Regions from separate parts of the Streptomyces sp. NPDC031210 genome, predicted to be linked through region 1. Evidence: riboswitches for the same ligand, from Rfam matches in the RefSeq annotation. Region 1 holds a riboswitch; each other region holds the start of a gene.
What was found. A riboswitch is a leader RNA that binds a small molecule or an ion and turns the genes downstream of it on or off. The one in region 1 is predicted to bind cobalamin.

Region 2: linked by a shared signal. The riboswitch ahead of metE (5-methyltetrahydropteroyltriglutamate--homocysteine S-methyltransferase) and the one ahead of cobN (cobaltochelatase subunit CobN) in region 1 are both predicted to bind cobalamin.
Region 3: linked by a shared signal. The riboswitch ahead of ACZ45Z_RS06935 (prenyltransferase/squalene oxidase repeat-containing protein) and the one ahead of cobN (cobaltochelatase subunit CobN) in region 1 are both predicted to bind cobalamin.
Region 4: linked by a shared signal. The riboswitch ahead of ACZ45Z_RS21660 (cobalamin biosynthesis protein) and the one ahead of cobN (cobaltochelatase subunit CobN) in region 1 are both predicted to bind cobalamin.

The regions. Positions count from the first base shown of each region.
Region 1 is NZ_JBVIHH010000015.1:90,215-93,646, forward strand. It holds gene cobN (cobaltochelatase subunit CobN) at 1-2,161, opposite strand, end outside; cobalamin riboswitch at 2,202-2,326, opposite strand; gene ACZ45Z_RS25660 (cobalamin biosynthesis protein CobG) at 2,385-3,432, shown strand, end outside.
Region 2 is NZ_JBVIHH010000012.1:207,243-210,674, reverse strand. It holds gene ACZ45Z_RS22755 (cupredoxin domain-containing protein) at 1-280, opposite strand, end outside; gene ACZ45Z_RS22750 (COG4315 family predicted lipoprotein) at 319-870, opposite strand; cobalamin riboswitch at 1,026-1,242, shown strand; gene metE (5-methyltetrahydropteroyltriglutamate--homocysteine S-methyltransferase) at 1,400-3,432, shown strand, end outside.
Region 3 is NZ_JBVIHH010000002.1:724,239-727,670, forward strand. It holds gene ACZ45Z_RS06925 (energy-coupling factor transporter transmembrane component T) at 1-34, opposite strand, end outside; gene ACZ45Z_RS06930 (SCO2322 family protein) at 7-678, opposite strand; gene ACZ45Z_RS06935 (prenyltransferase/squalene oxidase repeat-containing protein) at 678-1,982, opposite strand; cobalamin riboswitch at 2,231-2,357, opposite strand; gene ACZ45Z_RS06940 (MBL fold metallo-hydrolase) at 2,495-3,432, opposite strand, start outside.
Region 4 is NZ_JBVIHH010000011.1:249,234-252,665, reverse strand. It holds gene ACZ45Z_RS21670 (caspase family protein) at 1-1,464, opposite strand, end outside; gene ACZ45Z_RS21665 (hypothetical protein) at 1,470-1,949, opposite strand; cobalamin riboswitch at 2,111-2,331, shown strand; gene ACZ45Z_RS21660 (cobalamin biosynthesis protein) at 2,442-3,432, shown strand, end outside.

The sequences.
Region 1 (3,432 bases):
GCGCCTCGCGCAGACCCGGCAGCGCGGTGGTGCCGCCCCAGATCTGCCGGGCGCGCAGGATCGCCAGGACCAGGTTGACCCGGGCCGGGCCCTCGGGCGCGCCGCCCAGGACGTGCAGCCCGTCACGGATCTGGGCGTCCTTGACCTCGCACAGCCAGCCGTCGACGTGCAGCAGGAAGTCGTCGAAGCCGTCGTCGTCGGGGCGGTCCTCAAGCCCCAGGTCGTGGTCGAGCTTGGCGGCCTGGATCAGCGTCCAGATCTGGGCGCGGATGGCGGGCAGCTTGGCCGGGTCCATGGCGGAGATCGCCGCGTACTCGTCGAGGAGTTGCTCCAGGCGCGCGATGTCGCCGTAGGACTCGGCGCGGGCCATCGGCGGGACGAGGTGGTCGACGAGGGTGGCGTGCACGCGGCGCTTGGCCTGGGTGCCCTCGCCCGGGTCGTTGACCAGGAACGGGTAGATCAGGGGGAGGTCGCCGAGCGCGGCGTCCGGGCCGCAGGCGGCGGACAGGCCCGCGTTCTTGCCGGGCAGCCACTCCAGGTTGCCGTGCTTGCCGAGGTGGACCATCGCGTCCGCGCCGAAGCCGCCGTCCTCCTGGGAGGCGGCGATCCAGCGGTAGGCGGCCAAGTAGTGGTGCGACGGCGGCAGATCGGGGTCGTGGTAGATCGCGATCGGGTTCTCGCCGAAGCCGCGCGGCGGCTGGATGAGGATCAGCAGATTGCCGCGGCGCAGGGCCGCGAGGACGATGTCGCCCTCGGGGTCGCGGCCGGGCTCGCCCACGTGGCTGCGGTCGAGGAACATCTCGCCGGGCGGCGGGCCCCAGTGCTCCTCGACGGCCGAGCGGAGCTCCTCGGGCAGCGTCGCGTACCAGCGCTTGTAGTCGGCGGCCGGGATACGGACCGGGTTGCGGCTGAGCTGCTCCTCGGTGAGCCACTCCTGGTCGTGGCCGCCGGCTTCGATGAGGGCGTAGATCAGCTCGTCGCCGTCGCCGGAGGCGAGGCCGGGCACCTCCTCGGCGCCGAAGTCGTAGCCGTCCGCCCGCAGCCGGCGCAGGAGCGCGACGGCGCTGGCCGGGGTGTCCAGGCCGACGGCGTTGCCGATGCGGGAGTGCTTGGTGGGGTAGGCGGACAGGACGAGCGCGAGGCGCTTGTCGGGCGCCGGGATGTGGCGCAGGCGGGCGTGGCGTACGGCGATGCCGGCCACGCGGGCGGCCCGCTCGGGGTCGGCGGCGTAGACCGGCAGGCCGTCCTCGTCGACCTCCTTGAAGGAGAACGGGACGGTGATCAGGCGGCCGTCGAACTCGGGGACGGCGATCTGGGAGGCGGCGTCCAGCGGGGACAGCCCCTCGTCGTTCTCCTCCCAGGAGGCGCGCGAGCCGGTCAGGCACAGCGCCTGGAGGATCGGCACGTCCAGGGCGGCCAGCGCGCCGGCGTCCCAGGACTCGTCGTCGCCGCCGGCGGAGGCCGCGGCGGGCTTGGTGCCGCCGGCGGCCAGGACGGTGGTGACGATGGCGTCGGCCGGCCGCAGCGCGTCGATCAGCTCCGGCTCGGGGGCGCGCAGCGAGGCGACGAACAGCGGCAGCGGGCGGCCGCCGGCGGCCTCGATCTGGGTGCACAGCGCGTCGATGAAGGCGGTGTTGCCGCTCATGTGGTGGGCGCGGTAGTAGAGCACGGCGATGAGCGGGCGGACGGCCGGGCCGGGGGTGACGCTCGCGTCCGCGGCGGCCGGGCGCTCCAGCTCTCCCCAGGTGGGGGCGGGCGCGGGCGGGTCGAAGCCGTGGCCGGTCAGCAGCACCGTGTCGGACAGGAAGCGGGCGAGCTGGTCGAGGTTGGCGGGGCCGCCGTGCGCGAGGTAGGCGTGCGCCTCGGCCGCGGTGCCGACGGGGACCGTGGACTGCTCCATGAGCTGGGCGTCGGGGGCCTGTTCACCGGTCAGGACGATCACCGGCCGGTGCTGGTCCTCGGCGAGCAGCAGGTCCAGGCCCTCCTGCCAGGCGCGGATGCCGCCCAGGAGGCGTACGACGACGAGGTCGGTGCCGTCCAGGAGGGCCGGCAGCTCGGCGAGGTCGAGGCGGGCGGGGTTGGCGAGCCGGTAGGGCACGGGGCCGGCGGCAGCGCGGGCGCTGAGCAGGTCGGTGTCGGAGGTCGACAACAGCAGAAGCATGCGGGCGCAGGCCTTCCTCGGGGTGTCCGCGCCCCGGGTGGTCGGATGGACGGCGGGAGTTCCTGGCTCGCCCGGCGGTGGCCGGATTCACAGTGGCGGGACCGCGCCGGATTCTCACCGGGCTTCCTCCCTAGGGCCCTGGGACCCTGTGCCGTCTGCATAGTAGATCCTGGCCGGTATCGGGCGGGCGGCCCCCTGGAAGGTCGTGGGTATGCTCGCCGCCATGCCGCCCACCTCGCCGAAACCCCCGGGCCCGGGGACCTCCCCCGTACGGGACCGCGGCGACGCCTGCCCCGGTGCGCTGCGGCTGCACCGGGCCGACGACGGCGCCCTGGCACGACTGCGCGTCCCCCTGGGGTTTCTGACGCCGCATCAGCTCTCGGTGCTGGCCGACGCGGCCGACCGGCTCGGCGACGGCCATCTCGGCATCACCTCGCGCGGCAACATCGAGCTGCGCGGCCTCGGCGACGACTGCGGCGGCGAACTGGCTCGGTTGTGGCGGGAGGCCGGCCTGCTGCCCTCCGAGCGGCACGAGCGGGTCCGCAACATGGTCGTCTCACCGCTGACGGGCCTGGACCAAGTGGGCCGCGCGGACGTGCGGTTGTGGGCCGCGCGGCTCGATGCGCTGCTGTGCGCCGAGGAGTGGACGACGGCGTTGTCGGGCCGGTTCCTGTTCGCCGTGGACGACGGGCGCGGGGACGTGGCGGGGCTCGGCGCCGATGTGACCTTGCTCGCAGCAGCGGACGGGCGGGCGCTGGTAGGCGTCGGGGCCCGGGTGGTGTGCCGGGTGGCCGCGGCCGACGCGCCGCGGGCCGCGCTCGCCGCCGCGGAGGCGTTCCTGGCGGCCGCGCGGGAGGCGGGCACCGGCGCCTGGCGCGTGCGGGAGCTGCCCGATGGGCAGGACGTGGACGTGACGGGACATCTGGGGCGGCGGGGGATCGCCTGCGTACCGGTGACGGGGGCGGCGGACGGGTCGGACGGGTCTCTCGTGACGGACGGGCCGGACGGGCCGGACGGGCCGGTCAAGTCGAACAGGCTCCTCCTGACGGGCAAGCCGCCGCGGCCCGGGATCGTCGGCACCGGTGCCGTCTCGGTCGTCGCGCCGCTCGGCCGGGTGACCACGGCGCAGTTGCGCGCCCTGCTGCCCGCCCCGGCCGGCGAGATCCGCGTCACCCCGTGGCGCGGCTTCGTCGTCCCCGGCTTCCCCGGCCCGGCCGCCGCGCGGGACCGGCTGGCCGCCCTGGACGCCGCCGGGTTCCTCACCCGTACGG
Region 2 (3,432 bases), on a different contig from region 1:
AGCGGAAGTCCTTGATGGTGATCCGCTGCCTCCCCTCCGGGGTCTCGGTGGGCGACCCGGAGGGGTTGGCGGTGGGCGACCCGGAGGGCGTCTCGGTGGGCGACCCGGAGGGCGTCGCGGTGGCACCGGCCCCGCCGCCGCTGTCGGAGCAGGCGGCGAGGGCGGCCAGGCACACGACGGCGGCCAGCGCGGCGAGCCGGGTACGGGGGCGGGGGTCCGGGCGGTGCGTACGGTCCGGGCGGTGGGTGTCGCGCCGGGGCCGGCTGCGCGGGAGCGGCATGGTCTCTCCGTGGTGTCTGGTGGGGTCCCGCGGGGTGGTCAGTAGCCGCCGCCCCCGGTGGAGCTGTCCTCGGCGGACTTCTCGATCTTGTTGCCGGCCTCGTCGAGGACGAACCACTTGGCGCCGAACTGGTCGAGTCCCTGGCCGTTGGTGTCGCCGGGCTGCTTGTCGCCCTGGAAGTAGTAGAGGGGATGGCCGTTGTAGGTGATTTCCTTCGTGCCGCCCTCGCGGGTCGTCGTGCCCAGCAGCGCGCTCTTGACGCCGCCGCCGGCCTTCGGGGTACCGGTGACGGTCGCCGGTGGCCAGGCTTGGGCGCAGCCGCCCGAGCAGGTGGACTTGCCGGCCTTGTCGGCCTCGAAGAGGTAGAGGGTGCGGCCCTGGCCGTCGACGAGGATCTGGCCGAGCCGCCCGGCGCGGGAGGCGACGGTTCCCTCGCCGGGCGAGGGAGAGCCCGACGGCGAGGCGCCCGGGCTCGTGCGGCCGGCGGACGGGGAGGGCTTGCTCGTACCGCCGTCGTCCGAGCATCCGGCCATCCCCGCGGCGACGAGGGCCGTGACCGCGATGACGGCCCCCTTGGCGCTGTTGCGCATCCTTGACACTCCTTCGGTTCCGTCCGCCCCGCCCCTGCGGCGGCGCGCGCGGCCGACCGACGTGCCGCCCACCCCACTAGACACCGGCTACCGCCACCCGGCCATCCGGGCGCGGACGTTCGGCGTATCCGGCGCCTGCTCACCCACGGCAGGGCTTAGGCTGACCGGGCGACTGGTTCGCCCTGCCCGCCAGGCAGGCGCGTCGTAAGAGGGAACCCGGTGGGAATCCGGGACTGCCCCGCAGCGGTGAGTGGGAACGACCGCCGTCATACGCACTGGGCCCGACCGGGTCCGGGAAGCGACGGCCAGTAGATGTCTGCCCCGGCAGACGTGCCCGCGAGTCCGAAGACCTGCCAGCGTCCGTGCGCGCGATCGCGTACGGAGATCCCGGTGACCTCGAGGGCGGGTCGGTGGACGTCTCAGGTGGCGGGCGCGGGCGCACACTCCCACGCTCCGCCCACTTCGCCGTCCTTCGCGCCCTCGACCCGTCCCGGGGTCTGGAGGAGACACGCTCGCGAAGGAGAGTTACGTGATCACCGACTCGACCACCGGCTCCGCGGCCGCCGCCGCCCGGCCCACCGTGCACGGCTATCCGCGCCAGGGCCCGAACCGGGAACTGAAGAAGGCCGTCGAGGGGTACTGGCAGGGCCGTGTCGACGCCGGCGCCCTGCGGGACACCGCCGCCGCGCTGCGCCGCGGCAACTGGCGGGAGCTGGCCGCGGCCGGCATCCGGGAGGTGCCGACGGGCGACTTCTCGTACTACGACCACGTCCTGGACACCAGCGTCATGCTGGGCGCGATCCCCGCCCGGCACCGCGCGGCGGTGGCCGCCGACCCGCTGGACGGCTACTTCGCCATGGCCCGGGGCACGCAGGACGTGGCGCCGCTGGAGATGACCAAGTGGTTCAACACCAACTACCACTACCTGGTACCGGAGTTGGGCCCGGACACGGTGTTCGCGGCGGACTCCCGCAAGCAGGTGGACGAGCTGCGGGAAGCCGTCGCGCTGGGCCTTGAGGGCCGTCCGGTCCTGGTCGGCCCGGTCACCTATCTGCTGCTGGCCAAGCCGGCGCCCGGCGTCGCGGCGGACTTCGAACCGCTGACCCTGCTCGACCGCCTGCTGCCGGTCTACGCCGAGGTCCTCGCCGATCTGCGGGCCGCCGGCGCAAGCTGGGTCCAGTTGGACGAACCGGCGCTGGTACAGGACCGCTCCCCCGCCGAACTGAACGCCGCGGCCCGCGCCTACCGCGACCTGGGCGCGCTCACCGACCGGCCGAAGCTGCTGGTCGCCGCGTACTTCGACCGCCTCGGTGACGCCCTGCCGGTGCTGGCCAAGGCGCCCGTCGACGGTCTCGCGCTCGACTTCACCGGTCCCGCCGCCGCCAACCTCGGTGAGCTGGCGGCGGTCGGCGGGCTGCCCGGCAAGCGTCTGGTCGCGGGGGTCGTCGACGGCCGCAATGTGTGGATCAACGACTTCGAACGGTCGCTGGCCACGCTCGGGACCCTGCTGGGGCTCGCCGACCGGGTCGACGTGGCGTCCTCGTGCTCCTTGCTGCACGTCCCGCTGGACGTCACCGCGGAGCGCGATATCGATCCGCAGGTCGCCCGCTGGCTCGCCTTCGCCCGGCAGAAGACCGCGGAGATCGTCACGCTGGCACGCGGCCTGCACCAGGGAACCGGCGCCATCACGGCCGAACTGAGCGCCAACCGGGCCGACTTGGCCTCCCGGGCCGGCTCCGCGCTCACCCGCGACCCGGTGGTGCGGGCCCGTGCCGCGGCCGTCACGGACGCCGACTGCCGCCGCGCGCAGCCGTACGCCGAGCGGTCCGCGGCGCAGCGCGCCCACCTGCGCCTGCCCGTCCTGCCGACGACGACCATCGGCTCCTTTCCGCAGACCACCGGCCTGCGTACGGCCCGCGCCGCCCTGCGGGCCGGACGGATCTCCGCCGCCGCCTACGAGGAGCGCGTCGCGGCGGAGATCCGGGAGGTCATCGCCTTCCAGGAGAAGGCCGGCCTCGACGTGCTGGTCCACGGCGAGCCCGAACGCAATGACATGGTCCAGTTCTTCGCCGAGCGGCTGACCGGCTACCTCGCCACCCAGCACGGCTGGGTGCAGTCCTACGGCACCCGCTACGTCCGGCCGCCGATCCTGGCCGGGGACATCTCGCGGCCCGAGCCGATGACGGTGCGCTGGACCCGCTACGCCCAGTCGCTCACCGACCGGCCGGTCAAGGGCATGCTCACCGGCCCGGTCACCATGCTCGCCTGGTCCTTCGTCCGCGACGACCAGCCGCCGGCCGAGACCGCCCGCCAGGTGGCGCTGGCGCTGCGCGACGAGGTCGGTGACCTCCAGGCGGCGGGGACGTCGGTCATCCAGGTCGACGAGCCCGCGCTGCGGGAACTGCTGCCGCTGCGCGCCGCCGGGCACGCCGGGTATCTGGCCTGGGCCACCGAGGCGTTCCGGCTGAGCACCGGCGGCGCCCGCCCGGCCACCCAGATCCATACGCACATGTGCTACGCGGAGTTCGGGGACATCCTCCAGGCCATAGACGACCTGGACGC
Region 3 (3,432 bases), on a different contig from region 1:
GGGCGCTCATCCGCGCCGGCGGCGCGCCTGCCATACGGCGGCCGCGCCCAGTACGGCGACGGCCGCCAGGCCGCCGAACAGCCCGGCGGACGGGCCGCCGTCGTCCCCGCCACCGGCCGCCCCGTCGGAAGCGGCGGGCGCCCCCGTGGTGGGGTTGCCCCGCGACCCGCTCACCTGCTCGGCGCACCCCGACTTCGGGTAGTCGGCGATGGCGCACAGCAACGCGTCGGCGTCGTAGCGCAGGGGCCGGGCCACGGCGGCCAGCGCGTCGCCCGCCGAGGCGTCCTCGGGGACCCGGGCGCAGGCGGTGCGGGGCTTGGGCGGTGTCTCGCCGCCGGGTGCGTCCGCCGCGGTGCCGAAGTCGATGACGACCCCGACGCGCTTGCTGCCGCCCTTGGCGGGCGTGCCGTGGCACACCGCGGCGAAGGCGGCGTCCGGCCGGGGTGTGGCCGCCGCGGCGGAGTCGGCGCTGACGGCGAACCGGAACCCCTCGACGGCCCCGTCGGCCGGCCGCACGGTGGCCGGGCCCTCGGTGGCGTACGCCCACGAGCCGCCCTTGCTGTGCCAGAACGACCAGTAGCGGTATTCCTGCGCCTGCGCGGGCGCGGCGCCCAGGCCGCAGACCGTGCCGGCCAGCAGCAGGGCGCCGGCGACCGAGGAACGCCTCAACAGCCTCATCAGAGCGCGTTCTTCTTCTTGCGGCCGCTCAGCAGGAAGCCGACTCCCGCACCGGCGGCGAGCCCGACACCGACGATCCACCAGACGCCGCCGCCCCCGTCGTCCTTCGTGCCGGACCCGGCGTCCTTCCCCGGCGTGGCGGACGGCCGCGCGCCGCCGGCCGGCTCGGGGCCGGTGGCGTTGAGCGCGGCGACCAGGTCGGTGCCGCCGAAGGAGCGCGGGTCGGTGCCGGTGGCATGGGCGGCGAGGACCAACTGCGCGTACGCGGCGGGGCCGCTCTTCTTCGCCCAGTCCGCGGAGTTCTTCTCCAGCCACTTCAGCGGCTGCCGGGCGGCGGCGCCGTGCGAGCCGGCGGCCAGTGCCACGACGGCGTCGGCGGTGTTGCCGACGTCGGGCTGGTCCTCGGCGCCCGGCATCGCCGACATCAGGTGGTGGCCGTTCTTGTCGAGCTGCGCGACGAGGTAGGCGTCGGCGCCCGCCGCGGCCCGCTCCGGCCCGCCCGCCCCGGGCTTCGTCTTTCCGCCGTCCTCGCAGGCGAGCGGCTCGACGGGCTTCTTCGCGTCCTCGCCGGCCGGTTCGACGACGAAGCCGGCGCCCCGGGCGCCGAGCGCGGCCGCGGCGGTGGCGTCGGCGTTGGGGACCAGGGCGCCGTCCTTGGGCTGGAAGGCGAACGCGCCCCGTTCGGCCTTCTTCGCGTCGCACCCCAACTGGAAGGCCGGCAGCGCGTCGTACGGCGTCCGGCCGCCCTTCGCGGACTTCACCGACTCCGGCTTCACGCGGGCCGAGACCAGCGCCCCGATGACGACGGACGTGGAGTTGGCGTCGCTGGGCGAGCCCGGCAGCGAACTCCAGCCGCCGTCGTCGTTCTGTACGGACTTCAGCCAGGTCACGGCCTTCCGCACGCTGTCGGCGTGCCCGCCGAGCGCGGCCAGCGCCTGGACGGCGGCGGCCGTCTGGTTGGTGTCCCGCATGGTTTTGGCGTCGCACTTTGCGGCCGGGTCGGCGCGGAACGCGGTGAACGAACCGTCGGCGCACTGCTGGCCGGTGAGCCAGTCGACGGCCGACGCCGCGGGCCGCACGCCGAGGGTGTCCTGGGCGAGCAGGGCGAGGGACTGGCGCCACACCCCGTCGAACTCGGGGGACTGCGTGCCGTACAGGCCGTCGGGCAGCTTCTTCGGGGAGGGGGCGGCGGCGGGCGCGGCGGAGTCGGCGAACGCGGCGGGGGCGGCGGCCGCGCCCAGCACGGCCGCGGTGGCCAGTGCCGTGGCGGTGCGGCGGGCCAGGACGGCGAAGGAATGGGCCATGGGGGCCATGGGAGCCACGGGGGCCATCGGTGGGTGCCTCTCGGGTCGGTTCGCAGCGGTGGTACGCAGCCGCGCTCGGCCGGCCGTCCGCGCGCCGATCGGTTGATCCGCGCCGGTGGCACCGGGCTCGACTCCGTATTCCTCGACGGTGCCGCGACCGGCCGCCCGCGGGGGCGGGTGGTCCGGTGGCGGGAGCCTTGGTCGTGCCCGGACGGGCGCTCCGGCTGCGGCGGCCGTGCGGGCCGCGAGCGGGTCGCGGTGCGCGGGCGGGCCGTCCTCACGGTTGCGGGTCAGCGCCGGATTTCCACCGGCTTCCCCCGATCGGGCACGAATGAAGTTGTCCCGCACACCTTAACCGGCGGCCCGCCGGGACTCGCTCGCACGTACGGGGCCGGGCCTCGGGGGCGGCCTGGGGCACCTGCGACCAGCCGCCAACCATGCCCGCCCCCTGCCCGCCGCCGCGCCCTGCCCGCCACCGCCCCCTGCCCGCCGCCGCGCCCACCGCCGCCGCGTCACCCCAAGGGGACCGCCAGATAGGTCGCGGGGTCGGAGCCCGGGACGCGCTCCGCCCGGCCGAGTTTCACCAGGCGGCGCAGGTGCGCCTCGGCTTCGGAGACGGCGATGGTGCGGGAGCCGTAGGGGATCTGGTCCCAGGGGCGGTTCCACTCCATGGCGACGGCGAGCTGCCACGGCGTGAGCGGTTCGCGGAGCAGTGCTCTCAGTGCGGACAACCGCTCTTCATGGTGAGCGATGAGCTCTCTTACGCGCCGGTCCGCTCCGGTGAACGCGTGCTGATGGGCGGGCAGAACCTCGGCCGGGGCGAGCCGCCCGATCCGTTCCAGGGAGTCGAGATAGTCACCCAAGGGATCGGTAGCGCCCCCCGAGCTCTCGACGTCGTTCGAGCAGGCGGCACCCCCCTCACCGTCCGGGTCCTCGTACAGACCGATGTGCGGGCTGATGCCGGGCAGGAGGTGGTCGCCGGAGAAGAGCCGCCCGGAACCCGGCCCCCGCAGCGCCGGATGCTCCTCCTCCAGATGCAGGCACACATGGCCCGGGGTGTGGCCCGGGGTCCAGATGGCGCGCAGCCGGCGTCCGGGCAGGTCGAGAAGCTCGCCGGGGCCGATCTCGCGGTCCGGCAGCGCGGGCGGACGCGCGGGCAGGGCCTCGGCGCGACCCCGGGCGCGCGCCGCGCGGAGCGGCGCCAGATGCTCCTCCGGCGCGCCGGCCGCCGTGAGTTTGGCGATCAGGAACTCCAGCCACCGCCCCGGCTCCGCCTCGCGGGTGCGGCGCACCATGGCCGTATCGGCGGCGTGCATCGCGATCCAGGCGCCGGACGCCTCCCGGACCTTCCCGGACAGGCCGTGGTGATCGGGGTGGTGGTGGGTGATCAGGACGCCGTGCAGGTCGGCGAGGGCGAACCCGCAGGCGGTGACACCCGCGGCGAGGGTGT
Region 4 (3,432 bases), on a different contig from region 1:
CAGGCCGGTGCCGGACAGGACGGGGCTGGGGCGCAGGAGTTTGAGGCCGCGGTGGTCGCTGTCGGTGCCGCTGAGCAGTTCCCGCCAGGAGGCGCCGACCTGTTCGACGTCGTCCAGGCGCCGGTCGGCCGGGATGCCGACGACGAGCGGGGTGTAGGCGACCGGGCCGGTGTTGTGCAGGGCCGCCGGGGAGCCGCCGGCGGGCATGCCGCGGCGGGCTTCCTCGTAGTCGGCGGTCGATTCGGGGATCCACAGGTCCGGTTGCGGGCCGGGCCGGTGGAGCGGGTCGTCGGCGCCCTTGGCACCCTTGGCGTCCTTGGCCGGCCCGCCGGCGCCGTGGGCCGCGCCCTGCCAGCGGTCGGCGGCGGCGAAGCCCTGGTCGACCTCGTCCTTGGCGGCGGAGTAGACGGTGATCTGGGCCCGCCGGCAGCCCTCGGGCAGGTCGTCCTCGCCGTCGAGCGGCTGGGTGTTGCGGGCGGACATCTCGTAGGCGAAGGCGGCCCGGCGCAGGGCGGGTTCGGCCTCTGGGGCGGTGAGCAGCCGTAATTCCAGGGCGGGCGGGCAGTCCCGCTCCGCCCGCAGAGCGTCCAGGGCGACGAGGCCGCCGGCGGTCAGCCCGAGGACGGCCGCCAGGGCGGTCAGGACTTTCAGCGGGCGGGGGACGGGCCGCTTCCGGCGGCGGGGGGCGTGGGGGTTGAGGCGGCGGCGCAGGCGGACGCGCAGCGGGGTGGGCGGCCGGGTGCCGGGCGTGGCGAAGGAGAGGACGACGTCGTCGACGGTGTTCTGCTTGGCGGAGCGCGGCTCCCACACGTCGCCCATGGGGGTCCGCTCGTGGGCGAGCCGTTCGCGCAGCGCGCGGACGAGGTCCTCGAAGGTGACGAACTGCTTGCCCGGTATGCCGGTTTCCAGGATTTCCACGGCGGCGCGGGTGAAGAGGCTGCCGCCGGCCGGTTCGTCGCCGCTGAAGATGCGGCGGTTGGGCTGGGCGGCCATCAGCAGCGACATGGGTTTGCGGCGGGAGTGGAAGGTCTCGTCGGCGTTTCCGGAGTAGCAGCACTCCAGGACGATCACGATCCGGTCGGCGCGCGCGTTGTCGAGGTAGGACAGCACCATGCCCTGCCAGGAGACGGTCTTGTGGCGCTGCCGGGTCTCCGAGGCGCCGACCAGCAGTTGCAGGTCGCCGCCGTCGCGGCCGACCAGCCCGTGGCCGGAGAAGTACACCAGCAGCAGGCCGCGCGCCTCGCCGGCGACGGCGTCCAGCGCCTGCTCGACCTCCCACGGCTCCTGGGGCCGGCAGATGACGACCTCGTCCTCGGTGAACAGGTCGGTGGCGGGGTCGACCAGGACGCGTTTGAGCTCCTCGGCGTTGTCCTCCACCGCGGGCAGGGCGGGCAGGTTGCGGTAGTCGCTGACACAGATCAGCAGCGCCCGGTTGGTCTTGCCCCGTGCGTCGTATTCGGACATCCGGCTCAGCCCTCGCGGGTGCTGCCACCCTCGTTCGCGGGCCTGCCGGGATCGGAGGTGCCGGGGTCGGGGCTGCCGGGTCCGGGCCCGGCGGGATCGGTGCCCACGGGCCCCTCGTCGAGGGCGGTCAGACCGTCATCGCCGCCGACGGCCACGGCGGGCTCCTCGCCCGCCGCGCGTTCGTCCTTGCGCCGGCGCAGCCACTCCCGCAGGGCGATGCCCAGGCCCTTGGCGAGTTCGGCGGCGAACGCGCCGACGATGACGAGGACCAGGTCGTCCACCCCCACGGCCATGTCGCCGAGGTCCGGTTCGTCCGGGCCGGCGTCCTGGCCGGCCGGGCGCGGCCGCAGGGCCCAGTCGTGCGGCTGGTCGCTCAGCCAGGGCTCGCGCTCCAGCCACGCCTTGAGGTCTTCGATGTCCTGGTGCGGATTGTGCGTACCCGTGATCCGGATGCGGATCTCTTGACGGTCAGCGCTGTGCGGCATCCCCCGGCCCCCTTCCGGCGGCATCATCGCCCGCCGTGCCCCCAGATAGTGACGTGGAATCAGGTGCGCGGGCAACCGTCCGTGACGTACGGACCACGCTGTGGCGTGCGCCACAACCCGTGCCGGACGGCAGCGTCGCAGGTCAAGCGGGAAGTTGACGGGCATTCGCGGGCCGTGGTGGACTGCCGGAGCCATTCGGCGACAGATGAGGAAGTCCGGTGAGAATCCGGCGCGGTCCCGCCACTGTCACCGGGGAGCGTTCCTCCACAGAAGGTCACGGCCCGCCTCGCGCACGCCCGTCAGGTCGCGTGCGTACGGACTGGAAGGCCGGGGGAAACGCCGATCCGGGGAGCCAGGAGACTCTCGTCGCCGTCACGTCGAGCCAGGGCGCGGACCCTGAGTGAGGACATACCGCCATGCCCGGCAGCAGTTCGAGAGCCACCCTGAGCGCCGTCGCAGCATCCCTTCGAGGGCTGACGGCGGTCTGATCGGATGCGTGCCGAACACGTCACGTACGCGTGCGGCGCGGCCCTCGGCTTTCTCGGCGACCTGATCGCGGCCGATCCCCGGCGCGGGCATCCGGTCGCCGCGTTCGGCCGGGCGGCGGGCGCCGTGGAGCGCGGGCTGTGGCGCGATCACCGCGGTTACGGTACGGCCCACGCCCTGGTGTGCGCGGGGGGCGCGGCCGCCGCCGCCGCGCTGGCCGACCGCGCCGTACGCGGTGCCTCCCCCACCTGTCGCACCGCCGGGGTCGCCCTGACCGCGGCGACCGTCTGGGCGGTGCTGGGCGGCACCTCGCTCGGCCGCGAGGCGCGGGCCGTCGGCGGCGCCCTGACGGCCGGTGACCTGGAGGTGGCCCGGGAGCGGCTGCCCCATTTGTGCGGACGCGACCCGCAGGCGCTGGACGGGCCGCAGATGGCCCGGGCGGTGGTCGAGTCGGTCGCGGAGAACACCTCGGACGCGGTCGTGGGCGCGCTGGTGTGGGGCGCGCTGGGCGGCGTACCCGGACTGGTGGCGTTCCGGGCCGTGAACACCCTGGACGCCATGGTGGGCCACAAGTCGCCGCGCTACCGCCGGTTCGGCTGGGCCGCGGCCCGGCTGGACGACGTGGCGGGCTGGCCCGGCTCCCGGCTGACCGCCGCGCTGACGGTGCTGGCGGCCGACGACCGGCGCGGCGCGCTGCGGGCCTGGCGGGCCGACGGCGGCGCGCACCCGAGCCCCAACGCGGGCCCGGTGGAGGCGTCGTTCGCGGGCGCCCTGGGCATCCGGCTGGGCGGCACGCTGGCGTACGGCGGGCGGGTCGAGCACCGGCCGGTGCTCAACGGCGGCGCGCCGCCGGTCGCGGTCGCCGACATCGAGCGGGCGGTCCGGCTCTCGCGCCGGGTCAGCGCGCTGGCGCTGGCGACGACCGTCGCGGGGCGGCTGGCGGTGGGCGCGGCGCGCTCGGCGGCGGCGCGGCGGCGGGCGGCGGACGCGGCGCGTA